DNA from 3 places in the Enterobacter cloacae complex sp. genome. Region 3 is predicted to be linked to each of the others. Evidence: predicted binding sites of a transcription regulator. Region 3 holds the regulator's gene; each other region holds the start of a gene.

Region 1 (10,598 bases), 240 kb from region 3:
GGCTCATCCTGATGCTGTTCATGGTAGGTGGCCAGCGTGCTCAGCACCTTGCGCTGCCAGCGCGCCGCCACCGGCGCGTTCAGCAGGCTGTTACCGGCCTGAATAAAACCTGGCTCCTGCGTCAGAAGCCGCAATCCTTCGCCGCTGAGCTGGCGCGCCCAGGCGAACGCAGCCAGATCCACCGCACCACGTTCAAGGTGGATATCTAACGCAGACTTATCATCGCGGGCCTTCGCCAGCGCGCCCAGCCACTGTAAATACTCGGGCTTACGCTTGCCGCGACGGGGCGGATTAAGCATGACCACGCGCGCGCCCGCCAGCGTTTCTCGCGCCGAAATATCGCGCAGGACCAGGCGGTCGTTATCCGCCAGCCAGAGCGGGGAGTCGAACACCAGCTCGGCGAGATCGTTTTCCAGCAGCGACACGCGTCCGGTGATGTGGCTGGCCGCGTGGTGGATATGCAGCGGCTGCCACTGGGTCAGCGGCGTGTGGGTCTGGAGAGAGACGATCGCCCGCCCGCAAGGTTCTGGCGGCGCGTCAGCCATCAGCCAGTCGCCACGGTTAAGCTGCTCTTTCCCGGCATCCCCGGCAACGTTCAGGGCGATACGCTGCCCGGCATGGGCCCGTTCCACCGGCTGGTTTTGCGCGTGAAGTCCGCGCACGCGCATCGGTTTATTTACGCCCGTTAGCCACAGGGTATCGCCCACGTTCACTTCGCCGCTCAGCGCGGTGCCGGTCACCACCAGCCCAGCACCTTTTACGGTGAACGCCCTGTCGATCGCCAAACGGAAACGGTGATGGCTGGCATGCTCACGAGACGGGATCTGCTGCAAATGGTCGCGAAGGGCGTCGATACCGCTGCCTTCTGTCGCCACGGTGACAAACAGTGACGCATCCTTAAAACCGTATTCATCGAGCGTCGCCAGTACCTCTTTACGCACCTCATCGATACGCGCCTCATCCACACGGTCCGCTTTGGTGAGGGCGACGGTCAGCTGCGGGCTGCCCGTCAGTTGCAGGATCGCCAGATGCTCGCGCGTTTGCGCCATCACCCCGTCATCGCACGCGACCACCAGCAGAGCGTGATCGATACCGCCCACGCCCGCGAGCATATTGGACAAAAACTTCTCGTGGCCGGGCACGTCGATAAAGCCCAGCACGCGACCATCGGGCAGCGGCCAGTAGGCGTATCCCAGGTCAATGGTCATGCCGCGCTTTTTCTCTTCCGGCAGGCGATCGGCATTTACGCCCGTAATGGCCTGCAATAACGTGGTTTTGCCGTGGTCAACGTGACCGGCGGTGGCAATAATCATTTCAACATCATCTCCAGAAACCGCACTTCATCTTCCAGACAGCGTAAATCCAGCCACATGCGGCCATCACCGATACGGCCAATCACCGGCGTCGGTAATGTACGCCAGCGCGCCGACAGCGCCTCAAGCTGGCTTCCGCGTCCGTCGCGCGGGGTGAACGTCAGCGCCTCGCTCGGTAATCTGTCCACGGGCAGCGAGCCGCTGCCAATTTGCGACAAACAGGGCTCGATACGAACATCAAATTCAGGGTAGTGAGGAGCAACCTGCGGCAGTAGCGTTTCCGCGCGCGCGCGGATGGAGGCTGCATTACGGCTTAGCAAACGCAACGTGGGCAGGCGGTCAGCCAGTTTCTCCGGGTGAAGATAGAGCCGCAGCGTGGCTTCCAGCGCGGCCAGCGTCATTTTATCAGCACGCAGGGCGCGCTTCAGCGGATGTTGCTGTAGCTGCGCAATCAGCTCGCGCCTGCCGACGATGATCCCCGCCTGTGGTCCGCCCAGCAGTTTATCGCCAGAGAAACTGACCAGGCTTACGCCCACGGCAACCATTTCCTGCACCATCGGCTCTTTCGGCAGACCGTACTGGCGCATATCCACCAGCGACCCGCTGCCGAGATCGGCGATCACCGGCACGTTAAGCTCGCGCCCAATGGCAGCCAGCTCGGCTTCATCCACCGTTTTGGTGAACCCCTCGATATGGTAATTGCTGGTATGCACTTTCATCAGCAGCGCGGTGTTTTCATTCACCGCCGCGCGATAATCTTTCGCATGGGTACGGTTGGTTGTGCCCACTTCATGCAGCGAGCACCCCGCCTGGCGCATGACATCCGGAATTCGAAATGCCCCGCCGATTTCCACCAGCTCGCCGCGAGAGACGACAACCTCTTTCCCGCTCGCGGTAGCCGCCAGCATCAACAGCACCGCCGCCGCGTTGTTATTCACAATGCAGGCATCTTCCGCGCCGGTGATCTGGCAGAGCAGATCGGCCAGCGCGCGATCGCGATGCCCGCGCCCGGCGCCGTCCAGATCGTACTCCAGCGTCACCGGCGAGCGCATGGCCCGGGTGACGGCCTGTATCGCCTCTTCCGCCTGTTGTGCACGGCCCAGATTGGTGTGCAGAACCGTGCCCGTCAGGTTAATGACCGGGCGCAACGCGCTTTGCGCGCGCTCATTCAGCCTCCGTTCAACTTCCTGCTCCCACGCCATGCACCAGCCAGGAAGCGCGTTCTCAGCCTGAATATGACGGCGCGCGTCATCCTGAAGCTGGCGTAGCATGTCGACCGTTGCAGTATGGCCAAACTGCGCCAGCACCACGGCTATGCGCGGGTCACGAAGCAGACGATCGGTTGCGGGGATCTGGCTGTAGAGGGAATGATGAGTAGTCATGAATGCGCCTGGCGAGTAAATATCTTCCCCCCTCCCGACGGGAGAGGGAGTTAACATGTGGGGGGATTGTACCGCCTCCTGCCGGGAAGTGTTATAACCCGCATCAAGCCTTTGGTGGTTCGGTACGGGCAAAACTTTCGCGCTGGAAGAGCGTCTCCGCCAGCTTAACCAGCAGCGGGCGATCCACACACCACCCAGGCGAGACCCGGCGGAAATTGAGGTAGCCAATGGCGCAGGCGATGGCGATCGTCGCCAGATTCAGGCTATCGCTTAGGATTTTACCGTCGCGGATCAGCTGTTCACACCTATCCAGGCTGCGGCTGATTTTTTCTCGCTGACGCAGCAGTTCATCCTCTGACTGCTGTGCGGCGGGCCTCGCCTGCTCGCGCACGGACGTTAACGCTGCGTCCATAATGCCATCGGCCAGCGCTTCAATTTGCTTCACCGCCAGCGCCGCTTTTGGATCCGCCGGCAGCATGGCTGGCGCAACGCCAAGCAGCTCGATGTATTCCGCAATGATCGGGGAATCAAACCAGTAGTCACCCTCGTCCGTGACCAGCGCCGGAACTTTACCCAGCGGGTTGTACTGCGCAACGCCGTTCTCAGCGTTGTAGGGCTGTTCATTCACGAATTCAAATTCAATCCCTTTCTCCAGCAGGAGAATCGAAATCTTACGCACGAAAGGACTGGTATAACTGCCGATGAGTTTCATTGCTTATCCTTAATGCCCACAAAGAGGTCAGTATGGATCACGTCGTGAAAAAAGGCAGGTATGCGTATCGCATTCCTGACCTCAGGCGATACGGGAGGAATCCGTATAAAAATATTTTGTGAATCAAGTCACAATCCAGAAACAAACCGCCAACTTAGAAATGTGATTATTATCACAAAAAGCACGCCAATATGGCGCAATTTTGCGCGATGTATTTTTTTTACACACTCATTATGTGATCACCGTCACTTCATTAATCACCACACCCCCTACATTTACGTGACTGCGATCACACAAAATTTCGCTGTCTGGACAGTTGAACGATTCAGTGCCAGATTTCACAGCATCAGAACAGGGCCCGGCTACCTCTGCCGCCGCACATTAACGATAAACCTCGGGCCATAAGCCTAAGCGTAAACATAAGAAGGGGTGTTTTATGTCATCCGATTTCAAGATCAAAGTGCAAAGCTTTGGTCGTTTCCTCAGCAACATGGTGATGCCAAATATCGGCGCGTTTATCGCGTGGGGTATTATCACCGCATTGTTTATTCCGACAGGGTGGTTGCCTAACGAAACGCTGGCGAAACTTGTTGGCCCAATGATCACATACCTGCTGCCGCTGCTCATCGGTTATACCGGTGGTCGTCTGGTGGGCGGTGACCGCGGTGGCGTCGTGGGTGCCATCACAACCATGGGCGTGATCGTCGGTGCGGATATGCCGATGTTCCTCGGTGCGATGATTGCCGGTCCTCTGGGCGGCTGGGCGATTAAGAAATTCGACGTCTGGGTTGATGGCAAGATCAAGTCCGGCTTCGAAATGCTGGTGAACAACTTCTCCGCGGGCATCATCGGGATGATCCTCGCGATTCTGGCGTTCCTCGGCATTGGTCCGGCGGTTGAAGTGCTGTCCAAACTGCTGGCGGCGGGCGTTAACTTCATGGTGGCGCACGACATGCTGCCGCTGGCGTCTATCTTCGTTGAACCGGCGAAAATCCTGTTCCTTAACAACGCCATCAACCACGGCATCTTCTCCCCGTTGGGTATTCAGCAGTCTCACGATCTCGGCAAGTCCATCTTCTTCCTGATTGAAGCCAACCCGGGTCCGGGCATGGGCGTTCTGCTGGCGTACATGTTCTTCGGTCGCGGCAGCGCGAAACAGTCTGCTGGCGGCGCGGCTATCATCCACTTCCTGGGCGGTATCCACGAAATTTACTTCCCGTACGTGCTGATGAACCCGCGTCTTATCCTGGCCGTTATCCTCGGCGGTATGACTGGCGTGTTCACCCTGAGCGTGCTGGGCGGCGGTCTGGTCTCCCCTGCTTCTCCGGGCTCTATCCTGGCGGTGCTGGCGATGACGCCGAAAGGCGCGTACTTCGCGAACATCGCGGCAATCTGTGCGGCCATGGCGGTCTCCTTCGTGGCATCCGCTATCCTGCTGAAAACCAGCAAGGTGAAGGAAGACGACGATATCGAAGCGGCAACCCGCCGTATGCACGACATGAAGGCTGAATCCAAAGGCGCTACGCCGCTGGCGGCTGGCGATGTCTCTAACGACCTGAGCCACGTGCGTAAAATCATCGTTGCCTGCGACGCCGGTATGGGTTCCAGCGCAATGGGTGCCGGCGTGCTGCGTAAGAAAGTGCAGGATGCGGGTCTGACCAACATCTCCGTGACCAACAGCGCGATTAACAACCTGCCGCCGGACGTTGACCTGGTCATCACGCACCGCGATCTGACCGAGCGCGCCATGCGTCAGGTGCCTCAGGCGCAGCACATTTCCCTGACCAACTTCCTGGACAGCGGCCTGTACACCAGCCTGACCGAACGTCTGGTTGCGGCCCAGCGCCATGAAGATAACGAAGTGAAGGTGCGCTCCAGCCTGCAAGACAGCTTTGACGAGAGCAACGCGCATCTGTTCAGACTGGGCGCGGAAAACGTCTTCCTCGGCCGCACCGCGACCAATAAAGAAGAGGCGATTCGCTTCGCCGGTGAGCAACTGGTGAAAGGTGGCTACGTTCAGCCTGAATACGTTGACGCGATGCTGGATCGTGAAAAGCTGACGCCAACCTACCTGGGTGAATCCATCGCGGTTCCGCACGGTACGGTTGAAGCGAAAGACCGCGTGCTGAAAACCGGCGTGGTGTTCTGTCAGTATCCTGACGGCGTGCGCTTCGGTGAAGAAGAAGACGACATCGCCCGTCTGGTGATTGGTATCGCCGCTCGCAACAACGAGCACATTCAGGTGATTACCAGCCTGACCAACGCCCTTGATGATGAAACGGTCATCGAGCGTCTGGCTAATACCACCAGCGTTGAAGAAGTGCTGGCGCTGCTCAACAAATAACAGCGTCTCTTCCCTCTCCCCGACGGGGAGAGGGCTAGGGTGAGGGGAAAACGTTTCTCACCCCAGCCCTCTCGGGTAAAAACATTGATGAAGGTTAATACTATGAAAGCATTACATTTTGGCGCAGGTAATATTGGTCGTGGCTTTATCGGTAAACTGCTGGCAGACGCGGGCATTACCCTGACATTCGCCGATGTGAATCAGGTGGTTCTGGATGCCCTGAACGCCCGTCATAGCTATCAGGTACATGTAGTCGGTGAAAACGAGCAGGTTGAAACGGTTTCTGGCGTGAACGCGGTGAGCAGCATTGGCGACGACGTGATTGACCTCATCGCAAACGTTGACCTGGTCACCACAGCCGTAGGGCCGGTAGTGCTCGAACGCATCGCCCCGGCGGTCGCAAAAGGCCTGGCGAAGCGTAAAGCACAGGGCATTGAAAAACCGCTGAACATCATCGCCTGTGAAAACATGGTGCGCGGCACCACGCAGCTGAAAGGCCACGTTCTTGCCGCCGTTGCAGAGGAAGATAAAGCCTGGGTTGAAGCGCACGTCGGGTTTGTGGATTCCGCCGTAGACCGCATCGTTCCGCCGTCCGAATCCGCCACCAACGATCCGCTGGAAGTGACCGTGGAAACCTTCAGCGAGTGGATCGTCGATAAAACCCAGTTCAAGGGCGCGCTGCCGACCATTCCGGGAATGGAACTCACTGATAACCTGATGGCATTTGTCGAACGTAAACTCTTCACGCTGAACACCGGGCATGCTATAACCGCGTACCTCGGAAAATTGGCCGGTCATCAGACCATTCGCGACGCGATCCTCGATGAGAACATCCGTGCGGTGGTCAAAGGCGCAATGGAAGAGAGCGGCGCGGTGCTGATCAAACGCTACGGTTTTGATGCTGATAAACACGCAGCATACATCCAGAAAATCCTCGGTCGTTTTGAAAACCCGTATTTGAAAGATGACGTTGAGCGCGTTGGCCGTCAGCCGCTGCGTAAGCTGAGCGCGGGCGACCGCCTGATTAAACCGCTGCTGGGCACGCTGGAATACGGCCTGCCGCACGCCAACCTGGTGAAAGGGATTGCTGCCGCGATGCACTACCGCAGCGAGCAGGACCCGCAGGCGATTGAGCTGGCTCAGCTGATTGATGACAAAGGCGCGCAGGCTGCGCTGGCGCAGATCTCCGGTCTGGACGCCAGCAGCGACGTGGTTGCGGAGGCGGTTAACGCATACAACGCAACCAAATGATGCAGAATCCGGCGCAGGTGAGCCTGCGCCCGAATAACAGATTGTCAGATATGCAGGCAACAATGGAACAAACCCAGGCCTTTGAAAATCGTGTGCTTGAGCGTCTGAATGCTGGCAAAACCGTACGAAGCTTTCTGATTGCCGCCGTCGAGCTGTTAACCGAGGCGGTGAACATTCTGGTGCTTCAGGTGTTTCGCAAAGACGACTACGCGGTAAAGTATGCTGTTGAACCGTTGCTGGACGGAGACGGACCGCTGGGCGATTTATCGGTACGGCTGAAGCTGATCTACGGTCTTGGTGTGCTCAACCGCCAGGAGTATGAAGACGCCGAGCTGTTAATGGCGCTGCGCGAAGAGCTCAATCATGACGGTAACGAGTATACCTTTACCGATGATGAGATCCTCGGTCCCTTCGGCGAGCTGCACTGCGTATCCGCGCTGCCTCCTGCACCTCCGTTTGATAACAGCGACCCTGAGCTGTACGCGATGCAAAAGCTGCGTTATCAACAGGTTGTCCGCTCCACCATGGTGCTTTCCCTGACTGAGCTGATTTCTAAAATCAGCTTAAAAAAAGCGTTTCAGAAGTAAGCCCGCACACATTGGTGTATCCTTCCCTGTAAATTCCCCGTTTTCAGAGTTATTTGTCATGAAAGAAGTCGAAAAGAACGAAATTAAACGCCTGAGCGACCGTCTGGATCTGGTCCGCCATCAAATGGCCGGTCTCTCCCTGGTCGATTCCGCCGAGAAATACGCCGAGCTGGAAAAAGAGTCCGTGAAGCTGGAAGCGGAAATCGAGCGCCTGCGCGAAGTGAAAGGCCAGAAGCTGAGTAAAGAAGCACAGAAGCTGATGAACATGCCGCATCGCCGCGCGATCACCAAAAAAGAGCAGGCCGACATGGGCAAGCTGAAGAAAAGCGTCCGTGGCCTGGTGGTGGTGCACCCGATGACCGAGCTTGGCCGCGAAATGGGCCTGAAAGAGATGACGGGCTTTTGTAAGACTGAATTCTGATCGCTCTCCCCTGCCCCTGCGGCAGGGGAATCTCAGTTGTAGATCAGGTTAAACGTCGCCATCGCATCCGCTTTTCCCGCCGAGACGTTCTCTTCTGTCTGAATGTAATGCGCGTCAAACCAGAAGGTCTGCGTCTGGTTATCCCCCACCTGGCCAAGCGCTGACACCTGCGGGGTGTTCCACTGCACCACCTGCCCCTGAACCGAACCGGTATTGTCACCGTAAAGCAGTTCGATTCCGACCCCGCTGGCGCTATCCTCCTGCTTCGTCAGTGCCAGTGCCCGATCGTTGGCCGGTGTGGTATCGCCAAAGAAACCCATCTTCACCGCCGTATTATTTTCGCAGGTCACCGGAATGCTGAAGCGCCCGCCTCCGGCCCGTGAGCCTGGGCCGTGAAATTCACGCTGGCTCACGCTTCCCATGGGAACAAGAATGCTGCGAGAGCCTACCGAACAGCTGGTACGCCTGACGGTGAAGCTGGCGAGATGGATCTGTACCGGTGTCGCCACGTTGGTGGCGCTGGCTTTATTTTCTCCCGCCTGCAAGATCAGCGATCCGACATTTTGCTCCTGGGAGTTGGCGTTATCATCAGGCATGGCGCTGGTCGTCGGGATTTTGTAAAACACCACCCAGAACTGCATCTTGTACGTTGAGGCGCTGGCAAAGGCGGGGTTTTGCGACGCGTCGCAAATGCGCCGGGACTCATTGCCCTCCACCGGGCTGGTGCCGTCAATATAGCGTACCGCATCGGCGCCGCAGTACTGCTGCTCACGGAACCCCAGCGCGTAGCCGATACCGTCGATCTGGGTTTTGTAAACGTGGCGCGCCGCGCCGTCTTCACCCACCACGGTACCGACGGGGTTATCCATGTCGACAAAGCCGATGCTACGCCAGGCGTCATTCCCGCCATCACAGCTGTAGAAATCCGCCCCGGTAGACTGTATCGGCGCGGAAACTGGCGTCCAGTCTGCCGTGCCGGGCGCATACCCTATAGCGTAGGGCACCTGAACGACCCATTGATCGCGAGTGGTGCGACAAGGTGAGGTCTGAGCATGGGCATGAAAACTCAGCATGCCAAAAAGCGAAAGCAGGCTCAGATAGAAAAACCAGTGAATAAAACGACGCATGATAATCCTCTAATGACACGCAAGAGACAGCGTGGCGATGCCGGGGGCCATGTGAGCCTCGCCCAGCCTGAAAGGTGTCTGGCACTGATGCTGTTCCCCGCCCTCATACCAGGTGACGCGCAGGGTGCCGCGCTCCGGTACCCCGCTCAGGTAGGCCTGACCGCCGTCAGCGACCATGCTTCGGTTTGCAGAACGGCGGTTCTGCTCCACCACTTCAGCCTGCGCGCCAAACGGCAGCGGTTCGCCGTGATAGCGCAGGGAAAACAGAACGCGATACCCAATGTGAGTTGTGTAATTGGCCAGCACCACCGCGCCGCTGGTGGGAATGAGCGTCAGACCGCTCTGCTCGACGTCGACGTTCTCGCCAAGCGTCGCCGTATCCAGATTGACGGTATTCTTGCGGTAGGCCGAGAGCGTTGGCATGACCGCGTAGCCGCGGCTGTCGGTATGGATCCCGTTGTAGCCCTCCGGCTCAACGTTCGCCGCGCCGGGCACGCGCAGCAGGGCGACGGTATCGCCCAGCGGCTGGCTGAGCGTGACGCCATACTGCGTGGCGATGACGCCTCCGGCGAGTCCAAGACTGGCGTTGCTACCGTTTCGGCTGTGGTCATAACCGAGGCTGACGTTGCCGTAGCCACCATTGTATTGCAGCGCCAGGCTGGTGCTGTCGGCCTCTCCCTCACTGGTCTTACTCTGCTGAACGCTGTAATTCAGGTTGCGGTTCGCCAGCGCGCTGCCGTTGAGTGACACCTGCTGCGTGGTCATCCCACGATTGTTGTGGTTGGCGTAGTAACTGACCGAACTGCCCGGTAGCCAGTTGCCAAGCGGAACATTGACGTTAAACGACACGGTGCGATCGGGATGCTGCTCAAGCGCTGAGTCGGTGTAGTCATATCCCGCGCCCCAGGAAATACCCCGCCAGCTGGTGTACCAGCCGATGTGGATGGTTTTATCCTGGCCGGACGTATGCCAGTAATCCTGCATCCACGCCGAGACGTTGAGGCTGCCGAACTGACCCAGCGTCTGTGAAAAAGTGACCTGCGAGCGGCTACGGCGATTATTAAGTTGCAGCTGCTGGCTGTCGGACTGATTCAGTTCGTTAAATTCGTAGTAATTGCGCGAGGCATAGCGATAGCTCGCCAGGTTGAAGGCGGTGCCGGTAGCGCTGAAATCTTTCTGGTACTGAATGCGCCACGCCTGCCCCATCGCGCTTTTGCCGTTGGGTAAACGGCTTTTTGCCAGCGTATCGTCAATGCCCAGCGAGCCGAATGCGCCAAACCCTCTGCCTATGCCGATCGCACCGGCCTGATAGTTGTTTGCCGTACGAAAGCCGCCATACACCGTCATCCTGGAGAGCAGACCGTAAAAGAAAGCGCCCTCAACAAATTCGGGGGAACGCGCATCGCTGGAGCCGGAATGAAACCGTCCGGCGTTGAGGCTGTATTTCAGGCTGCCCTGGCG
Region 2 (10,598 bases), 2.0 Mb from region 3:
GCGATAGGTCACCACCTCTTTCATCAGATCCTCAACGGTGACTTCTTTGCCGCCGTGGGTATCCCAGGTGTCACGGTTGTGGCAGTACAGGCAGCGCATCAGGCAGCCCTGGAAAAAGGTGATGAAACGGATCCCCGGGCCATCGACGGTGCCACAGGATTCAAAGGAGTGAATGCGACCAATAATTGACATTGCGGTGATATCTCCAGCATCGGCCCGTCCGGGGCCTGAGTATGCACAGCTCAAAGCCGGCTGTGTTGAAGTCTGTTTTGGCTGTTATCCATAAAGTATAGATAGCGGACAAAAGAGACTGAGGAGAAGAGGGTGCTAAAAAGGCCCCACTGACGTGGAGCCTTTATTGTACGCTTTTTAACGCGTGATTTCAGTCAATTCCACTTACATGGACTGAGTGAAAGTACGGGTGATAACGTCCTGCTGCTGTTCTTTAGTCAGGGAGTTAAAACGTACTGCGTAACCTGATACACGAATGGTCAGCTGAGGATATTTCTCAGGGTGTTCCATCGCGTCGAGCAGCATTTCACGGTTCATCACGTTCACGTTCAGGTGCTGACCACCTTCGATGGACGCTTCGTGGTGGAAGTAACCATCCATCAGACCCGCGAGGTTAGTTTTACGTACTTCGTCATCTTTACCCAGCGCGTTTGGCACGATAGAGAAGGTGTAAGAGATACCATCTTTCGCGTAAGCAAACGGCAGTTTAGCAACGGAGGTCAGAGAGGCAACCGCACCTTTCTGGTCACGACCGTGCATTGGGTTAGCACCTGGGCCGAATGGCGCGCCAGCACGACGACCGTCTGGGGTGTTACCGGTTTTCTTACCATACACAACGTTAGAGGTGATGGTCAGAACAGACTGAGTCGGGATAGCGTTACGGTAGGTAGTGAGTTTCTGAATTTTCTTCATGAAACGTTCTACCAGGTCAACTGCCATGTCATCCACGCGAGCGTCGTTGTTACCAAACTGCGGGTATTCGCCTTCGATTTCGAAGTCGATAGCCAGACCGTCTTCGTCACGAATTGGTTTAACTTTCGCATATTTGATTGCAGACAGGGAGTCAGCCGCAACGGACAGGCCTGCGATACCACACGCCATGGTACGAACCACGTCACGGTCGTGCAGCGCCATCAGAGAGGCTTCGTAGCTGTACTTGTCGTGCATGTAGTGGATAACGTTCAGCGCAGTCACGTACTGCTTAGCCAGCCAGTCCATGAAGTGGTCCATGCGCTCCATGACTTCGTCATAGTTCAGCACGTCGCCTTTGATAGGTTCAGACTTAGGACCAACCTGCATTTTCAGTTTTTCATCAACGCCGCCGTTGATTGCGTACAGCATGGTTTTCGCCAGGTTTGCACGCGCACCGAAGAACTGCATTTGCTTACCAACAACCATTGGGCTTACGCAGCACGCGATAGCGTAGTCATCGTTGTTGAAGTCCGGACGCATCAGGTCATCGTTCTCGTATTGCAGAGAAGAGGTGTCGATGGACACTTTAGCGGCGAATTTCTTGAAGTTCAGAGGCAGTTTTTCAGACCACAGAACGGTGATGTTCGGCTCCGGAGAAGGACCCATGGTGTACAGGGTGTTCAGGAAGCGGAAGCTGTTTTTGGTTACCAGAGTACGGCCATCTACGCCCATACCGCCGATAGATTCGGTTGCCCAGATTGGGTCACCAGAGAACAGCTCATCATATTCTGGAGTACGCAGGAAGCGAACCATACGCAGTTTCATGACCAGGTGGTCAATCATTTCCTGAGCGTCTTGCTCGGTGATTTTACCTGCTTTCAGGTCACGTTCGATGTACGCATCCAGGAAGGTGGATACGCGGCCGAAGGACATTGCTGCACCGTTCTGTGACTTAACAGCGGCCAGGTAGCCGAAGTAGGTCCACTGGATAGCTTCCTGAGCGTTGGTTGCAGGACCAGAGATATCGCAGCCGTATTTAGCCGCCATCTCTTTGATCTGACCCAGCGCACGGTGCTGTTCAGCAATCTCTTCACGCAGACGGATAGTCGCTTCCAGGTTTACGCCGTTTTCCAGGTCAGACTGGAGAGAAACGAACTGCGCGTATTTGTCTTTCATCAGGAAGTCGATACCGTACAGCGCAACGCGACGGTAGTCACCGATGATACGGCCACGGCCATAGGCATCTGGCAGACCGGTCAGAACGCCAGATTTACGGCAGTTCAGAATGTCTTTGGTGTAAACATCGAATACGCCCTGGTTATGGGTTTTACGGTATTCGGTGAAGATTTTTTTCAGCATTGGGTCCAGCTCGCGGTTATACGCTTTGCAGGAACCTTCAACCATTTTAATGCCACCGAACGGGATGATTGCGCGTTTCAGTGGTGCTTCAGTCTGGAGACCAACGATTTTCTCAAGGGCTTTGTTGATGTAGCCAGCATCGTGAGAAGTGATGGTGGAAGCAACGGAGGTGTCAAAATCAACTGGCGCGTGAGTGCGGTTTTCCAGTTTAACGCCTTCCATTACGCTGTCCCACAGCTTGGTGGTTGCGTCAGTTGCACCAGCCAGGAAGGATTCGTCACCTTCATACGGGGTATAGTTTTTCTGAATAAAGTCACGGACGTTGACTTCATTCTGCCAGTCACCTTTCGTAAAACCTTCCCAGGCTGTGGCTAACTTTTCATTAAGCTCGGACATGTAACACCTACCTTCTTAAGTGGATTTTTTATTTACTGCCTGAGACAACCATTAATGATGATCGCCGCCACGCAGGTAAATGACCCAGTATGTCAACCCAACTAACAGACCCCCACCGATAATGTTCCCGATAGTGACGGGGATCAGGTTATCAGTAATGAAATTCATAATAGTCAGGTGTGAAAAACTTTCCGGGGTTGATTCAACAGCAGTCCAGAACTCCGGGCTTGCAAAGTTGCGGATAACAATCCCCATCGGGATCATGAACATATTCGCAATACTGTGCTCAAAGCCGCTGGCAACAAACATCGCAACCGGCAGAACCATAATCATGGCTTTATCCATCAGGCTACGACCAGAGTAGCTCATCCAGACCGCCAGGCAGACCATCAGGTTTGCAAGGATGCCGAGAGCAACAGCTTCGATAAATGTATGGTGCATTTTGTGGTCAGCGGTTTGCAGGACGTTAAGCCCCCAGCCGCCGTTGGCGGTCATGTACTCGCCAGAGAGCCACATCAACAGGACAAAGAGCAGACAGCCAATCAGGTTACCAACGTAGACGTTGAGCCAGTTGCGCCCCAGTTGACCCCAGGTAATTCTTCCGCTGGCTTTTGCCACAACAATCAACACCGTTGAGGTGAAGAGGTCGGCACCGCAGATGACGCAAAGAATCAGACCCAGTGAGAAGCAAATACCACCAATCAGTTTCGCTATGCCGAAAGGCATCCCGGCCGTGCCGGTGGTGGCTGTGATATAGAAGACGAAAGCGATGGAGATGAACACACCAGCCGTGATGGCCAGAAAGAACGTCGTCATCGGATGTTTCGTTGCTTTGTAGACACCCGCTTCTTCGGCAACTTTCGCCATCGCAGCGGGGAGTAATAGATCAAAAGGGTTGTCAGCTTTCACACTAACTCTCTCTTTATTAAGTCGGCGACGAGATACTAACAAAGCATTATAGAAGAGAAATTGATATAGATCATATCTCGCCTGGCTTATAGGCCCGCAGTGTGTATGGTTTTACAGCAAAAGCGGAGTAAGTATTTGATTATCCGTATAAAAATAAATTTTAAAAGTTATGAAAAGAGTTGAATTTTTTCCTTCAGCCTCCCTTAAAACAGTTAATTAAAATGGAGTATTTATTATAATTAGTAACAGTAAAGCACAGGTAAGTATTTTTATATTTACCCATGGTTAACTTAACTATTACATTTAAATGTCATTGCCTAAAAATAAAAAAAAAGGGGCAATGAAATTGCCCCGTAATATAGCTCAGGCGGTTGAATACGCCTACTGCCATTAATGTTATATGCGCTTATTCTGACCAGTAAGCGGCTTTAGCCTTCTGCAATTTTTCATACGCATTCAGCAGCGACTGATGCGCCGGGAAGGCTTTCAGATCGCTGTCAACCGCTTGCAGGCCATAGAACGGCTCTTCACCGCTCAGTGCCGCGCTGGCAGCTTCAACAGCATCTGCACCGTACATGCGAACAAAGGCGTTCAGATACTGCAATGGCTCGCGCTCGTCTTCCTGAGAAAGCAGAAGCAGCGTTTGCAGGCAACGGTAATAGTTAGTGCGCTCGGCGGAGAAGACGGACTGGTTAAACTCCATCGTCCACTCGGTCCAGGCTAAAGCCTGATCCAGATCGCCGCCCGCCAGTGCCAGCATCGCTTTCAGTTCGCCGATGCGCAGCGTGTACCAGCCGTTATCTTTTCCGGTTGCCAGACCCAGCAGCTCACGTACGCGGGTGAAATCATCGTGACCTTCGTCGTCCAGCTGGGCGATCAGGTTCAGATAATCTTCCTTTTCCCACTCGCTGCCCGGCAGGGCCAGCAGGGTTTCACGCAGATGTGCGCCCATGCTGTTGTTCGCCAGCCACAGATCTTCTGCTGGATAAATGTCGGACATGCCCGGTACAATGATACGGCACGCGTAAACGCCAAGGTGTTCATAGTCGGCAATATAGACTTCCTGATCCTCCGCGTTGAAGATCGCCATCAGCGTGGCGAACTCTTCTTCCGTCGTACCGGCAAAGCTCCAGTCCACGAACGGATAGTCCGCGTCCTGCTTGAACATATCCCAGGAGATCAAACCGCTGGAGTCGATGAAGTGCGTTTCGAGGTTGGTGTGCTCGGCGACCTCCTCATCATCAAAGGTCGGCGGCGTAAACACGTCGAGGTCTTTCAGGCTACGACCTTGCAGCAGTTCGGTCACGGTACGCTCCAGCGCCACGCCGAAGTCAGGGTGCGCGCCGAAGGAGGCGAAGCAGGTGCCGTTGGCCGGGTTGAACAGCACTACGCAGATAACCGGATATTTGCCGCCCAGAGAACCGTCGTAGGCAAAGATTGGGAAACCTTCCGCTTCCAGTTTGGCGATGGATTCCACCACGCCCGGGTAGCGGGCCAGCACGTCAGCCGGGATCTCCGGCAGGCTGATGGATTCGGCAATAATGCGGTTTTTGATGTGACGTTCGAAAACTTCAGACAGCCCCTGCACGCGCGCTTCGTTGCGGGTGTTACCGGCGGACATGCCGTTAGACACGTACAGGTTGCCAACGATATTCATCGGAATATAGACGGTCTGCTCATCAGACTGGCGGGTGAACGGCAGGGCGCAGATCCCACGTTCCTCATTGCCGGATTGCAGGTCGATCAGCATGCTGGCGGTCAGTTCGTTTTCCGGATCGTAGAACGCACGCAGACGCGCATCCAGAATACCTTCCGGCAGTTCATCGTCCTCGGTCAGCGGGAACCATTTTTCATTCGGGTAGTGAACGAACGGACCGTTGGCGATGGTGTCGCCCAGCCAGAAGTCGGCGAAGAAGTAGTTGGTCGACAGACGTTCAAAATACTCACCCAGCGCAGAGGCCAGCGCCGCTTTTTTGGTTGCGCCTTTACCGTTGGTAAAGCACAGCGCACAGTCTTTGTCGCGAATATGCACGGACCAGACGTGGGGCACCGGATTCAGCCAGGAGGCTTCTTCGATATTAAAGCCCAGGTCGGTCAGTTTCTGCTGGAAGCGAGCGATGGAATCTTCCAGAGCGGCGTCTTTGCCGGGGATAAACGTTTGAGTCATGGCGTTCACTTTTATCGTACGTAAAGCGCGCAATGATACGGGTTTTGCGTGACGGGTGCTATCTCCGGCGAAAATAAATGGCTGGGCTATGCTTATAAGCAGTAACCTACTGTTAAGGCATAGAAAAATGAAAGCATTTGATCTCCAGCGGATGGCGTTTGATAAAGTTCCCCCCGAGTTTTTAGGTGAAGTGGCGCTGCGCAGCTTCTACACCTTTGTTCTCGTCTTCCTGTTTCTGAAAATCACCGGACGCCGCGGCGTCCGGCAGATGTCGTTGTTTGAGGTGCTGATCATCCTGACGCTGGGGTCAGCGGCGGGGGACGTTGCCTTTTATGACGATGTGCCTATGGTGCCGGTCTTTGTCGTCTTCGTGACGCTCGCGCTGCTCTACCGGCTGGTCATGTGGCTGATGTCGAAAAGCGAAAAGCTGGAAGATCTGTTCGAAGGGAAGCCGGTGGTGATTGTCGAAGATGGTCAACTGGCCTGGGAGAACGTGCAACGCGCCAATATGACGGAGTTTGAGTTCTTTATGGAGCTTCGCATCAGCAGCGTTGAACAGCTGGGGCAGGTGCGTCTGGCGATTATGGAAACGAACGGTCAAATCAGCATTTATTACTATCCCGACGATGAGGTCAGGCCCGGGCTGTGCATCCTGCCGGATATGCTTATCGAGCGATACAAAACCGTACCTGAGGCGGGCGAGTATGCCTGCATAAAATGTAGCCACGTGGTGGGCATGCAGGCGGGCGATCATCAATTATGTCCTCGCTGTACGAATCCAGAATGGACGAAGGTTAGCCGGGCTAAGCGCATTACCTGACAGCGATTTTGTCGGTTTTGTGACAACGGTACGGCAGATTGTTTTGTGTGACGAGGGGCACATTTCTCCGGCCATAAGTTTTAGACATTGCGGCGCGTGTCACTGAATGATAAAACCGATATCCACAGTTATAACTTATGGCTTTTAGCGTGGTGAGGGGAAATGGCTCAAGTCTTTAATTTCAGTTCAGGTCCGGCAATGTTACCGGCAGACGTGCTTAAACAGGCTCAACAGGAACTTTGTGACTGGAACGGTCTGGGTACGTCGGTGATGGAAATCAGCCACCGGGGTAAAGCGTTTATTCAGGTGGCGGAAGAGGCAGAAAAGGATTTTCGCGATCTGCTGAACATTCCCTCGAACTACAAAGTATTGTTCTGTCACGGCGGTGGACGCGGCCAGTTTGCGGGTATCCCGCTTAATCTGCTGGGCGACAAAACCACCGCTGATTACGTCGATGCCGGCTACTGGGCAGCCAGTGCGGTAAAAGAAGCGCACAAATACTGCACGCCGAATGTCATCGATGCCAAAATCACCGTCGACGGCCTGCGCGCCGTGAAGCCGATGAGCGAGTGGCAGCTGTCTGACAACGCCGCGTATCTCCACTACTGCCCGAACGAAACCATCGACGGCATCGCCATTCACGAAGAGCCAGACTTTGGCGACAATGTCATTGTGACGGCGGACCTCTCTTCAACCATTCTGTCCACCCCGCTGGACGTCAGCCGCTACGGCGTCATTTACGCAGGTGCTCAGAAAAACATCGGTCCTGCGGGGCTGACAATTGTCATCGTCCGTGAAGACCTGCTGGGGAAAGCCCATAAGTCCTGCCCGTCAATCCTGGATTACACCGTCCTGAATGACAACGACTCCATGTTCAACACCCCACCTACGTTTGCCTGGTATCTCTCCGGCCTGGTCTTCAAATGGCTGAAGCAAAACGGCGGCGTGGCGCAGATGGACAAGATCAATCAGCAGAAAGCCGAACTGCTGTACGGCACGATCGACAAGAGCGATTTCTACCGTAACGATGTGGCGAAAGCTAACCGTTCGCGCATGAACGTACCGTTCCAGCTGGCAGACAGCAGCCTGGACAGCGTATTCCTGGAAGAGTCGTTCGCGGCGGGTCTGCACGCGCTGAAAGGCCATCGCGTGGTTGGCGGGATGCGTGCCTCTATCTATAACGCCATGCCGCTGGAAGGCGTTAAAGCCCTGACCGATTTCATGATCGACTTCGAACGTCGTCACGGTTAACGGGCTGGTTTTCACCCCCGCAGCGTTGCTGCGGGGTTTTTATTATGTTGAGTTGAGAGTTGAGTTTCATGGAATCCCTGACGTTACAACCTATCGCGCGGGTAGATGGCACCATTAATCTGCCTGGTTCAAAAAGTGTCTCGAACCGCGCTCTGCTGCTGGCGGCTCTGGCACACGGCACCACCGTCCTCACCAACCTGCTGGACAGCGATGACGTGCGCCATATGCTCAATGCGCTGAAAGCGTTGGGAGTTCATTATACGCTGTCCGACGATCGTACCCGTTGTGAAGTCACCGGTAACGGCGGCGCGTTACGTTCTGCTGAAGCGCTGGAGCTTTTCCTGGGTAACGCCGGTACGGCAATGCGTCCTCTGGCCGCAGCGCTGTGTCTGGGGAACAACAATATTGTGCTGACCGGTGAGCCGCGAATGAAAGAGCGCCCGATCGGCCATCTGGTGGATGCCCTGCGTCAGGGCGGCGCGCAGATTGATTATCTTGAGCAGGAAAATTACCCGCCACTGCGTCTGCGCGGTGGATTTACCGGGGGTAACGTTGAGGTGGACGGTAGCGTCTCCAGTCAGTTCCTGACCGCGCTGCTGATGACCGCACCGCTGGCCCCACAGGATACCGTTATCAGCATTAAAGGCGACCTGGTCTCTAAGCCGTACATTGATATCACCCTGCACCTGATGAATACCTTCGGCGTTGAGGTGGAAAACCAGTCTTACCAGCGCTTCGTGGTTCGCGGTGGGCAGCAGTATCAGTCTCCGGGCCAGTATCTTGTCGAAGGCGACGCGTCATCGGCCTCTTACTTCCTGGCCGCGGGCGCGATCAAGGGCGGTACCGTCAAAGTGACCGGGATTGGCCGCAACAGCGTGCAGGGCGATATCCGTTTTGCCGACGTACTGGAAAAAATGGGCGCGGTGGTGACCTGGGGCGATGACTTCATCGCCTGTACCCACGGTGAGCTGAACGCCATCGATATGGACATGAACCACATTCCTGATGCGGCGATGACGATTGCCACCGCTGCGCTGTTTGCGAAAGGCACCACCACGCTGCGGAACATTTACAACTGGCGCGTAAAAGAGACGGACCGCCTGTTCGCAATGGCAACCGAGCTGCGTAAAGTGGGGGCGGAGGTCGAAGAGGGCGAAGACTACATTCGCGTTACCCCTCCGGCAAAACTGCAATTTGCCGAAATTGGCACCTACAACGATCACCGCATGGCGATGTGTTTCTCGCTGGTGGCGCTGTCAGATACGCCGGTCACTATCCTCGATCCGAAATGTACGGCAAAGACCTTCCCGGACTACTTCGAGCAGCTGGCGCGCATTAGCACCCTGGCCTGATGATCTTATGCCGCATCACCCGATGCGGCATTTCCTTACGCTTTCTGACAGTCATCTTCTTTCATTTCTTCTACACTCTGCTTCAATCATTTCGGAATTTGCACGCAAAGTTAACAGTTGCGCACGTTGGCGCGTATAATGCGCGGCGTTCATGTTAACGGTATGCCTTAATTAAGGAGAAAAAGATGACGGCAATTGCCCCGGTAATCACCATTGATGGGCCGAGTGGCGCAGGGAAAGGTACTCTGTGCAAAGCGATGGCGGAAGCATTGCAATGGCATCTTTTAGATTCGGGAGCAATCTATCGCGTGCTGGCGCTGGCTGCGCTGCATCATCATGTGGATGTTGCGTCCGAGGAAGCGCTGGTACCGCTGGCTGCGCATCTGGATGTGCGCTTTGTCTCTACTGATGGCAACCTTGAAGTGATCCTGGAAGGGGAAGATGTCAGCGGTGAAATCCGCACGCAGGAAGTGGCCAATGCGGCTTCTCAGGTGGCGGCTTTCCCTCGCGTTCGCGAGGCGCTGTTACGTCGCCAGCGCGGTTTTCGCGAAGCGCCGGGGCTGATCGCCGACGGCCGCGACATGGGTACCGTGGTATTCCCTGATGCGCCAGTGAAAATTTTCCTTGACGCCTCTTCGGAAGAACGTGCTCAACGCCGTATGCTTCAGTTGCAGGAAAAGGGGTTTAGTGTTAACTTTGATCGCCTTTTATCCGAGATAAAAGAGCGCGATGACCGCGATCGTAACCGCGCCGTCGCACCGCTTGTTCCCGCAGAAGATGCATTAGTGCTGGATTCTACCAGTTTAACTATTGAGCAAGTGATTGAAAAAGCGCTACAATATGCGCGCCAAAAACTGGCACTCGCGTAATCGCGACCGATTTAGCAGTACCCCCGCTGCAATGGATTGACGGCGGGTATGTGAAACAACCCCATCCGGCACGGAGCCAGGTGGACGTTAATATTAACCTGAAGATTAAACATGACTGAATCTTTTGCTCAACTGTTTGAAGAATCCTTAAAAGAAATCGAAACCCGTCCGGGTTCCATCGTTCGTGGTGTTGTTGTTGCTATCGACAAAGACGTAGTACTGGTTGACGCCGGTCTGAAATCTGAGTCTGCCATCCCGGCTGAGCAGTTCAAAAACGCCCAGGGCGAGCTGGAAATCCAGGTAGGTGACGAAGTTGACGTTGCTCTGGACGCAGTAGAAGACGGCTTCGGCGAAACCCTGCTGTCTCGTGAGAAAGCTAAACGTCACGAAGCATGGATCACGCTGGAGAAAGCTTACGAAGAAGCTGAAACTGTGGTCGGTGTTATCAACGGCAAAGTTAAAGGTGGCTTCACTGTTGAGCTGAATGGTATTCGTGCGTTCCTGCCAGGTTCACTGGTAGACGTTCGTCCAGTCCGTGACACCCTGCACCT
Region 3 (10,598 bases):
GGCGGAATGGTTGCCGCCAGTTTTTCCAGCGCCTCTACGGTGCGCAGCGTAATGCGCGCCGCAGACTCTTTGCCCATCGCGTGGATCAGCACGCCTTTATCGTTAAAGGCAATCAGGCGGTTAGCCTGGTAGCCGTGCGCCAGAAACGCGCCGGACATGGCCTTACCGACGATAAGACCAATCACCGGATGCCCCGCTAAACGCGCGTTGGCGTAGGCGGCAGCGGCTCCGGCCAGCGCCTGGTGGATACCAAACGCCTCTTCGCGACGGCCATAGGCCTGGCTTGGGACGTCGATCACCGCCACAATCGGGCGCTTCACGGCTTTATCAGCGTCAGCGGCTACGGTTTCGCTGACCACTTTTGCCAGCGTCCAGCCTTCCAGCAGGCCGACTTCCCCTTGCGCCGCGCGCGGGAAGTGGTTGTTGGCGTCCGGCACCACGGCGACAAAGCGCACCGTTTCACCGTTCAGCTCGCCGTCTGCCGCCTGCACGGACGGGCATAACCCTTCCAGACGTTTGGCGTTAGGGGCGAGGGTTTCCAGCCAGAGTTCGCCACGGCTTATTGAAGTACTCATCATTTCACCTCCCGGGCAAAAAGCGCTTTAATCTGTTCGGCATCGGCCTGTTTGCGGGTGTCGAAATTCGTCAGACGGTTCAGGTAATCGTCGTAGTTATCGGTGCGATGTTTCGCCGGTACGCCTTTGGCGATGGCCTCGTTCATCGCGGCTTTCACCGCGTTCACACCGTCGCCGACGAGCGCGTCCACCAGCCCGCTTTCATAGCGCACTTCGCCGCCGGTCATGCTCCAGATAAACGGACGGTCGCGGGAGTCGTACTCTTCAATGCCCGCTTCCTGCTCAATAACCTGCGGGCCGTTGAGGCCAAGACGCGCTTCGCGGGTCACAATCAGGTAGCTGCACAGCGCCGCGGCGATAGACATCCCGCCGAAGCAGCCTACGGTCCCGGCGACAATCCCGACGACCGGGGTATAGCGACGCAGGTCAACGATCGCGGCGTGGATATCGGCAATCGCCGCCAGGCCAAGGTTGGCTTCCTGCAAACGTACGCCACCGGTTTCGAGGCACAGTACCGCCTGAGTCGGAATGCCGTTGCGGTTATCTTCCGCCGCCAGCTCCAGCGCCGCCGCCATTTTGGCGCCGGACACTTCGCCCATGCTGCCGCCCTGGAAGGTGCCTTCAATCGCCACGACTACCGCAGGCTGGCCGTTGATGGTCCCTTTCGCGACCACCATGCCGTCATCGGACTGAGGAACAATCCCCTGTGGCCCAAGCCATGGAGAGATAATGCCTTCAAACGGATCCAGCAGTTCGCGGTAGCTGCCGTCGTCAAGCAATGCCTGCGCACGCTGGCGCGCTTTTAGTTCGATAAAGCTGCTGTCATCACGCATGATTCACCCCTTCAAAGACCTGTTCGATACGAATGCGCGCCACGCCCGGCGTCGCGCCGAAATCGTGGATGGTCAGTTTGCCTGCGGGCAGGCTGCTGACGGTTTGCAGGCGGTTGAACAACGCCTCCCAGCGTCCGCGGCTGTTGTCGACGGAGGTGGTGATATCAATGGTTAAGGTCTGGCCCGGTTCGGCGGTGAAAAGCGCCTCCATATCCCCGGAACCGACTACCCCTGCCAGCGCCCTGCCGCTTACTTCGCGGCTGGCGGGCACGGTCAATGTAATTTTTTCCATAACATCCTCTTAATGCTTTGAATAGGGCGTTTCGATGCGGTCAAGAAACAGCGTGGCGGCAAGCAGGTCTGCGGCACCGCCCGGCGAGGCGTTGAGCGTCAGCATCTGACGGTCTAACCGCGCCAGCGCCTGCTGCCCGGCAAGCGTTGCGCATCCTCCGGCGTTCAGCACCGCACGGGCACCGTTCTGCATGGCGTCCAGCCCCTCCATGCCGGCGTGCGACAGCACGCAGGTGTCGGTGAGCGAGGTCATGATCGCCATCAGCGCGTCAAGCCTGGCGTGCGTTTCGCTGCTGCCGTTGAAACGGCTGAGGCGAAGCTGCGGCAGCGCGCGCTGCATAACGTGCGGAAACGCCTGCTTAGCCTCTTCACGCGCGCCCGGCACGCGATAGCGGTGCGTGGCGCGTAACCCTTTGCTGAACACTTTTGGTGCCGCGTCGTCCGGCAGTTTCGCCAGCTGCGCGGCGGTGTTCGCGACGGCCTGCGCGCTGGCATCACCGCCCAGCATCGCCACCGCGCTCACCAGCAGTCCTAAAGCCCAGATCGCGCCACGGTGCGTATTCACGCCGTCGGTAGCGGCCATCATCTGCCGTTCACCTTCGCGACCCAGGCGGCCAACGGTTTGCCTGAGGGCAATATCCGCCGGACGCTGCCAGCTCTGCTGCGCCAGCGCCTGAAACGTGGGGGTCAGGCTGTGGGCGGAACGCTCCATCAGCGCAAGCGATAAATCGTGGTGCGCGCCGTTCCCCCGGCTGTCCACCAGACCGGGTTTCGGGCTTAAGCGTGCTTCGTCAATCAGACACTGCGTGGCGGTTCGCGCCAGCCATTCGGCACCGCCTTCAACCTGAATCTGGGGCAGAAGTTTCATTACCAGCTCCGGAATTTCGCAGGTGGGTTATACAGACCGCCGGACCACTCAACGAGGTCGGACACGCTGCCTGCGGCCAGCAGAGAGCGGGTGGCGTCGGTGCGGCGAATACCCATATCTTCGGGATAAACCACCTTCCCGCTCTGGCGAAGTTCCGCCACGCGTTTGGCATCCACGCCCAGACCGATATCGGTAATACCCGCCACGGCGGCGACCATCGCGCGACGCTCTTCCAGATCTTTCGCCCGGTAGAGGTACGCAATCCCCTCTTCCGTCAGCACGTGGGTGACGTCATCACCGTAAATCATGACCGGCGCCAGCGGCATACCGGAGGCTTTCGCCACGTCTACGGCGTCGAGTTTTTCCACGAAGGTTGGCTTCACGCCCGCCTGGAAAGTTTCCACCATCTGCACAACCAGCTTTTTACCGCGCTGCATTGGGTCCGGCTCGGTGATCATGTTCAGCCAGGCCGGCGTGGCGTGGCGACGACCGTGCGGATCGTGGCCCATGTTTGGCGCGCCACCGAAGCCGGAGAGACGACCGCGGGTCACGGTTGAGGAGTTCGCGTAACCATCAACCTGTAGCGTAGAGCCGATAAACATATCCACCGCGTACTGACCTGCCAACTGACAGAAGGCGCGGTTAGAGCGCATAGAGCCGTCTGCACCGGTAAAGAACACGTCCGGACGAGCGCGGATGTACTCTTCCATCCCCAGCTCGCCGCCGAAGCAGTGGACGCTCTCCACCCAGCCGCTTTCGATGGCGGGGATCAGCGTTGGATGCGGGTTCAGGGTCCAGTGTTTACAGATTTTGCCTTTGAGCCCGAGCTGTTCGCCGTAGGTTGGCAGCAGCAGCTCAATCGCCGCGGTGTTAAAGCCGATCCCGTGGTTCAGGGACTGCACCTGGTGCTCCGCGTAGATGCCTTTAATTGCCATCATCGCCATCAGGATATGTTCCTGTTTGATGAGGCGCGGGTCGCGGGTGAAGAGCGGTTCAATAAAGAACGGCTTGTCCGCCACCACCACGTAATCGATCCACGAGCCCGGGATATCGACGCGCGGCAGATCGCACTCGTCGTCTACCAGTTCGTTCACCTGTGCGATGACGATACCGTCGTGGAACGCGGCGGCTTCCACCAGCGCCGGGGTATCTTCGGTACTCGCCCCGGTATAGAGGTTGCCTTTGCGGTCCGCTTTAAAACCGGCAATCAGCGCCACGTTTGGCGACAGGTCAACGTAGAGACGTGAATAAAGTTCGATGTAGGTGTGGATCGCCCCGATTTCGAGCTGACCATCTTCCAGCAGCTGCGAAATGCGCAGGCTTTGCGTACCGGAGAAGGAGAAGTCCAGCTTGCGGGCGATGCCTTTCTCAAAGATGTCCAGATGTTCGCTGCGGCCCACGCTCGGCATGATCATATGCAGGTCATGTACGATTTGCGGGTTCACTTCCGCCAGTGAACGGGAAAGGAAATCCGCCTGCTTCTGGTTATTACCTTCCAGAACGACTTTGTCGCCTGGTGCGATCAGTTTTTCCAGCATGGCGACAAGATCGCCCGTTGGCAGTACCTTGCCCTGTACCGGTACGGATGCCAGACGACGCGCTTTCTCAGTGCGTCGGGTGTTCCATTGCCGGGTGGGAGTTTGCCCAGATAACATTATTAACCTCCTGATTCAGCACATCATTCTGATTTGCCTGACGTTGAGTAAAGTGTGCGCTCTGGTGAGAAAGGCATCAATTAAGCGTAGGACGGAATCATTAGCCTGAGAGTAATAAACAAGGTAAGGAAATGTGATCGGGATCAGTTCATATTTCGGAAAAACGGGCTAAACGGGGTACAATCCGGAAGGTATAGTTAATTACTGACAAGAATCAGCATCGCCCTTATGACCCAAATCATTCCCTCAGACTTCGACATTGCAGCCGAAGAGAGCGCAGAGTTTGTGCCCATGCGCGGGGTGGCTAACCCCCACCTGCAAACCATGCTGCCGCGCCTGATCCGGCGCAAGGTACGGTTCGCCCCTCACTGGCAACGCCTGGATTTGCCGGATGGCGACTTTTTGGATCTTGCCTGGAGCGAAGATCCGGAGCGGGCCAAACATAAACCTCGTCTGGTAGTGTTTCACGGTCTGGAAGGTAGCCTGCACAGCCCTTACGCCCACGGCCTCATCGAGGCGGCGAAAGCCCGCGGCTGGCTTGGGGTCGTGATGCACTTTCGCGGATGCAGCGGCGAGCCGAATCGCCAGAAACGCATCTATCACTCCGGTGAAACCGAGGATGGCACCTGGTTTCTGCGCTGGCTGAGAGACCGTTTTGGCGCCGCGCCAACGGCAGCGGTGGGATACTCGCTGGGCGGCAATATGCTGGCCTGCCTGCTGGCGAAAGAGAGCGACGCCGTACCGCTGGACGCGGCGGTTATTGTCTCTGCGCCATTTATGCTTGAGCAGTGCAGCTATCATATGGAAAAGGGGTTTTCGCGAGTCTACCAGCGTTACCTGCTCAACCTGCTGAAAGCCAACGCCGCGCGCAAGCTAAAGGCCTACCCGGATACGCTGCCTGTGACGCTGCAACAGCTTAAACGCGTGAAGCGCCTGCGCGAGTTTGATGATTTGATCACCTCGAAAATTCACGGCTTTGCCGATGCAATCGACTATTACCGTCAGTGCAGCGCCATGCCTTTACTGAATCAAATCACGAAACCCACGCTGATTATCCACGCCAAAGACGATCCGTTTATGGATCATCACTCGATCCCCGCGCCCGATTATCTGCCGGCCAACGTGCAGTATCAGCTTACCGAGTTCGGCGGACACGTCGGCTTTGTTGGCGGCACGCTGCGTCGGCCTAAAATGTGGCTTGAGACGCGTATTCCCGACTGGTTAACGGCTTATCTGGACGGTAAAAAATGATTATTCCCTGGCAGGATCTCTCTCCCGAAACGCTCGATAATCTGATTGAAAGCTTTGTCTTGCGCGAAGGCACCGATTATGGTGAACATGAACGTTCGCTTGAACAAAAGGTCAACGATGTTAAGCGCCAGCTTAAAAGCGGCGACGTGGTGCTGGTATGGTCCGAACTGCATGAGACGGTCAATATCATGCCCCGCAACGCGTTTCATGGCTGATCTTAAAACTTTTCCAGTCAGGGAGTTGCTATGTCTGCCAGACATCCGGTTATTGCCGTTACGGGTTCGAGCGGGGCGGGAACCACCACCACCAGCCTCGCCTTCCGCAAGATCTTCGCACAGCTGAATTTACGGGCGGCAGAGGTAGAGGGCGACAGCTTTCACCGCTACACGCGCCCGGAGATGGACATGGCCATCCGCAAGGCGCGGGATCTGGGTAAACACATCAGCTACTTTGGTCCAGAGGCGAATGACTTCGGCCTGCTGGAGCAAACCTTCCGCGAATACGGGCAAAGCGGCACCGGACAGTCCCGCAAGTATCTGCACACCTACGATGAAGCCGTTCCCTGGAACCAGGTACCCGGCACGTTCACGCCTTGGCAGCCGCTGCCGGAACCGACTGACGTGCTGTTTTACGAAGGGTTGCACGGCGGCGTGGTGACGCCTCAGCACGACGTGGCGCGCCACGTGGATTTGCTGGTGGGGGTGGTGCCGATTGTTAACCTTGAGTGGATCCAGAAGCTGACGCGCGACATCAGCGAGCGCGGCCACTCGCGTGAAGCGGTGATGGACTCGGTGGTGCGCTCCATGGAAGACTACATCAACTTCCTGACGCCACAGTTCTCCCGCACCCACATTAACTTCCAGCGCGTGCCCACCGTGGATACCTCTAACCCGTTCGCCGCGAAAAGCATTCCCTCGCTGGACGAAAGCTTTGTGGTGATCCACTTCCGCAACCTGGAAGGCATCGATTACCCCTGGCTGCTGGCGATGCTGCAAGGCTCGTTTATTTCGCACATGAATACGTTAGTGGTGCCGGGCGGAAAAATGGGGCTGGCGATGGAGCTGATCATGACGCCGCTGGTGCAGCGGCTGATGGAAGGGAAGCAGATCGCGTGATTTTTTTGCCCGGTGGCGCTGCGCTTACCGGGCCTACGTTCATGCTTTTGTAGGGCGGGTCAGCGAAGCGCCACCCGCCAAAAAATTAAGCCTCGACCACTTCATACGAATGGGTGATGTTTACCGCTTTCTCCAGCATCAACGCCACGGAGCAGTACTTCTCCGCTGAGAGATCCACCGCGCGTGACACCGCCGCGTCTTTCAGCGCTTTCCCGGTGACAACAAAATGCAGATTGATGTGCGTGAACAGGCGTGGCGCCTCTTCGCGACGTTCTGACGTCAGCTTCACTTCACAATCGGTCACGTCATGACGGCCTTTTTGCAGGATCGACACCACGTCGATCGCGCTGCATCCCCCTGCCGCCATCAGCACCATTTCCATCGGGCTTGGGGCTTTATCACCGGAGTTACCGTCCATCAAAACCTGGTGCCCGGAGGCCGACTCGCCCAGGAACGTTAACCCTTCAACCCATTTCACACGCGCTTGCATATTCACTCACTCCAACGTTGCATTTTTTATGACAGATTACGTGTACGTTACATTTCTCGCAACGGAAGGCGACCTGCGTCATGCTGAAGCGAGACACCAGGAGACACGCGGCGAAAGCTATGCTAAAACACTCTGGATGCTACAGTAATACATTGACGTTACACATGTATGCAGAGGACATCAAACTTTACTGGCTGCGAAACGTTACGACAGCCGACTTCCCAGGGTATGGGTAAGAATTCGATTGCAACCCCAGAGTCCGGATGCATCTTATGACTCTGGTGACAGCTTATAACAGAGGATAACAGCGCATGGTGCTTGGCAAACCGCAAACAGACCCGACTCTCGAATGGTTCTTGTCTCATTGCCACATTCATAAGTACCCATCAAAGAGCACGCTGATTCACCAGGGTGAAAAAGCGGAAACGTTGTATTACATCGTTAAAGGCTCGGTGGCCGTGCTGATCAAAGATGAAGAAGGGAAAGAGATGATCCTTTCTTATCTGAACCAGGGCGATTTTATCGGTGAACTGGGCCTGTTTGAAGAAGGCCAGGAACGTAGCGCCTGGGTTCGTGCTAAAACAGCATGTGAAGTGGCTGAAATTTCTTACAAGAAATTCCGTCAGCTGATTCAGGTCAACCCTGACATCCTGATGCGTCTTTCTTCCCAGATGGCACGCCGTCTGCAAGTGACCTCTGAGAAGGTGGGTAACCTTGCTTTCCTGGACGTAACCGGTCGTATCGCGCAGACGCTGCTGAACCTGGCGAAACAGCCGGACGCCATGACCCACCCTGACGGTATGCAAATTAAAATTACCCGCCAGGAAATCGGTCAGATCGTCGGCTGCTCCCGTGAAACAGTGGGCCGTATCCTGAAGATGCTGGAAGACCAGAACCTGATCTCCGCCCACGGTAAAACCATCGTGGTTTACGGGACCCGTTAATTCCGGTCAGACGGCGTGCCGCCGCAGGGTGGCACGCCGTTTTTGTCTCTACTCCTCATGTGGCGCAGGCTGATCTATCACCCGGAAGTTAACTACGCACTGCGACAAACGCTGGTGTTGTGTCTCCCCGTGGCCGTGGGCCTGCTCCTCGGACATCTTCAGCAGGGGTTGCTGTTTTCTCTCGTGCCCGCCTGCTGCAACATTGCCGGTCTGGACACGCCGCATAAACGCTTTTTCAAACGCCTGATTATTGGCGGCTGCCTGTTTGCCGGCTGTAGCCTTGCCGTGCAGCTTTTACTGGCCCGCGACATACCGCTGCCGCTGATCCTGACCGTGCTGGCGATGACGCTCGGCGTAACCGCCGAAATCAGCTCGCTGCACGCCCGACTGCTTCCCGCGTCGCTGATAGCCGCCATCTTCACCTTAAGCCTTGCGGGCAATATGCCGGTGTGGGAGCCATTGCTGATCTACGCCCTCGGCACGCTGTGGTACGGGCTGTTTAACTGGTTCTGGTTCTGGCTGTGGCGGGAACAGCCGCTGCGTGAATCCCTGAGCCTGCTCTACGTGCAGCTTGCTGAATACTGCGAAGCAAAATACACCCTTCTCACCCAGCATACCGACCCGGAAAAATCCCTGCCGCCGCTGCTGGAGCGGCAGCAAAAAGTGGTGGATCTGATCAGCCAGTGCTACCAGCAGCTGCACATGCTTGCCGCCAATAAAAATCATGAATATAAGCGGCTGCTGCGTACCTTCCAGGTCGGGCTGGATTTGCAGGAGCATATCTCCGTCAGCCTGCATAATCCGGAAGAGGTGCAAAAGCTGGTGGAGCGCAGCCATGCGGAAGCGGTGATCCGCTGGAACGCGCAGACCGTCGCGGCGCGCCTGCGGGTGTTGGCTGATGATATTCTCTATCACCGCTACCCGACGCGCTTTAACATGGATAAACAGCTCGGCGCGCTGGAGAAGATTGCGCGTCAGCACGCGGATAACCCGGTCGGACAATTTGCCGCCTGGCATTTCAGCCGCATCGCCCGCGTGCTGCGCACCCAGCGCCCACTTTATGCCCGCGACCTGATGGCCGATAAGCAAAAACGGCTCCCGCTGCTGCCCGCGCTGAAAAGCTACCTGTCACTGAAGTCTTCCGCCCTGCGCAACGCCGCGCGGATCAGCGTGATGCTGAGCATCGCCAGCCTGATGGGAATGGCCCTGCACCTGCCGAAACCCTACTGGATCTTAATGACCGTGCTGTTTGTTACCCAGAACGGCTATGGCGCCACGCGGGTCCGGATTCTGCATCGTGCGGGCGGCACGATGGCGGGGCTGATTATCGCGGGCGTGACGCTGCACTTTCACGTGCCGGAGGGCTATACCCTGGCCGGTATGTTGGCGATTACCCTGGTGAGTTATCTGATCATCCGCAAAAACTACGGCTGGGCGATGGTGGGCTTTACGGTGACGGCGGTGTATACCCTGCAACTGCTCACGCTTAACGGGGAACAGTTTATTATTGCCCGGCTGGTCGATACGCTGATTGGCTGTCTGATCGCCTTTGGCGGCATGGTCTGGCTGTGGCCGCAGTGGCAGAGCGGGCTGCTGAGGCAGAACGCCCACGACGCGCTGGAGGCCGATCAGCAGGCCATTCGTCTGATCCTGAGCGACGACCCGCAGCCTTCCCCGCTGGCCTACGAGCGCATGAAGGTCAACCAGGCGCACAACGCCCTGTTCAACTCCCTGAACCAGGCCATGCAGGAGCCGGGCTTTAACGCGCACTACCTGGCGGACATGAAGCTGTGGGTGACGCACAGCCAGTTTATCGTCGAGCACATCAACGCCATGACCACGCTGGCGCGCGAGCACACCATGCTGACGCCAGACCTGGCGCAGCGCTATTTGCAGTCGTGTGAAATTGCGTTGCAGCGCTGCCAGCAGCGTCTGGAGTATGACGCGCCGGGCGAGTCGGGAGAGTCAAATATTATGGAAGCGCCGGAAACACTTACCCACGGCCCGATGAGCACCCTGGAGCAGCATTTGCAGCGTGTTCTCGGGCACCTGAACACCATGCACACCATTTCGTCGGTGGCATGGCGTCAGCGTCCGCATCACGGGATTTGGTTAACCCGCAGGTTAAAGCGGACGGCGTATTAGCCTTTTACAATCTTCGCGACCGCCGCGGCAAAGCGGGTTAACCCGTCTTCAATGTCGTTCTCTTCCACCACCAGCGACGGCGCAAAGCGCATCACGTCCGGCCCGGCGTTGAGCACCATGACGCCTTCATGGGCGGCGGCGTGCAGGAAATCGCGCGCGCGACCTTTGTACTGCGGCTTCAGCTCGGCGCCGATCAGCAGCCCCATGCCGCGGATCTCGCTGAACACGTCGTACTGTTCATCAATCTTTTTCAGGTCTTTCACAAACAGGTCGCGTTTCGCATTCACGCCGTTCAGAACGTCCGGCGTGTTGATGATGTCGAACGCCGCGCCCGCCACGGCGCACGCCAGCGGATTACCGCCGTAGGTGGAGCCGTGTGAGCCGACGTGGAACGCGGAAGCGATATCCTGGGTGGTGAACACCGCGCTGAC

The links. Region 3 encodes CRP, which controls carbon source genes, mostly activating them, when cyclic AMP is high. Its sites were predicted from a motif close to ATGTGANNNNNNTCACAT; they were not measured.
Region 1: DBR02_RS09620 (PTS mannitol transporter subunit IICBA) is a predicted target of CRP. The motif match lies at 3,641-3,658, and genes of this name have one in related genera.
Region 2: focA (formate transporter FocA) is a predicted target of CRP. The motif match lies at 3,647-3,664, and genes of this name have one in related genera.

Annotation. Positions count from the first base shown of each region.
Region 1 covers NZ_LT991957.1:1,909,192-1,919,789, forward strand. The annotation lists gene selB (selenocysteine-specific translation elongation factor) at 1-1,313, opposite strand, end outside; gene selA (L-seryl-tRNA(Sec) selenium transferase) at 1,310-2,695, opposite strand; gene DBR02_RS09615 (glutathione S-transferase) at 2,799-3,407, opposite strand; gene DBR02_RS09620 (PTS mannitol transporter subunit IICBA) at 3,844-5,751, shown strand; gene mtlD (mannitol-1-phosphate 5-dehydrogenase) at 5,854-7,002, shown strand; gene mtlR (mannitol operon repressor MtlR) at 6,999-7,589, shown strand; gene DBR02_RS09635 (YibL family ribosome-associated protein) at 7,648-8,010, shown strand; gene DBR02_RS09640 (fimbrial protein) at 8,043-9,137, opposite strand; gene DBR02_RS09645 (fimbria/pilus outer membrane usher protein) at 9,147-10,598, opposite strand, start outside.
Region 2 covers NZ_LT991957.1:3,707,172-3,717,769, forward strand. The annotation lists gene pflA (pyruvate formate lyase 1-activating protein) at 1-192, opposite strand, end outside; gene pflB (formate C-acetyltransferase) at 397-2,679, opposite strand; gene focA (formate transporter FocA) at 2,731-3,588, opposite strand; gene ycaO (30S ribosomal protein S12 methylthiotransferase accessory factor YcaO) at 3,995-5,755, opposite strand; gene DBR02_RS18250 (DUF421 domain-containing protein) at 5,883-6,575, shown strand; gene serC (3-phosphoserine/phosphohydroxythreonine transaminase) at 6,738-7,826, shown strand; gene aroA (3-phosphoshikimate 1-carboxyvinyltransferase) at 7,895-9,178, shown strand; gene cmk ((d)CMP kinase) at 9,364-10,047, shown strand; gene rpsA (30S ribosomal protein S1) at 10,159-10,598, shown strand, end outside.
Region 3 covers NZ_LT991957.1:1,669,084-1,679,681, forward strand. The annotation lists gene mdcE (biotin-independent malonate decarboxylase subunit gamma) at 1-575, opposite strand, end outside; gene DBR02_RS08515 (biotin-independent malonate decarboxylase subunit beta) at 575-1,408, opposite strand; gene mdcC (malonate decarboxylase acyl carrier protein) at 1,401-1,700, opposite strand; gene DBR02_RS08525 (triphosphoribosyl-dephospho-CoA synthase) at 1,710-2,567, opposite strand; gene mdcA (malonate decarboxylase subunit alpha) at 2,567-4,222, opposite strand; gene DBR02_RS08540 (hydrolase) at 4,451-5,473, shown strand; gene DBR02_RS08545 (YheU family protein) at 5,470-5,688, shown strand; gene DBR02_RS08550 (phosphoribulokinase) at 5,719-6,588, shown strand; gene DBR02_RS08555 (OsmC family protein) at 6,674-7,078, opposite strand; gene crp (cAMP-activated global transcriptional regulator CRP) at 7,390-8,022, shown strand; gene DBR02_RS08565 (YccS/YhfK family putative transporter) at 8,080-10,167, shown strand; gene argD (bifunctional acetylornithine/succinyldiaminopimelate transaminase) at 10,164-10,598, opposite strand, start outside.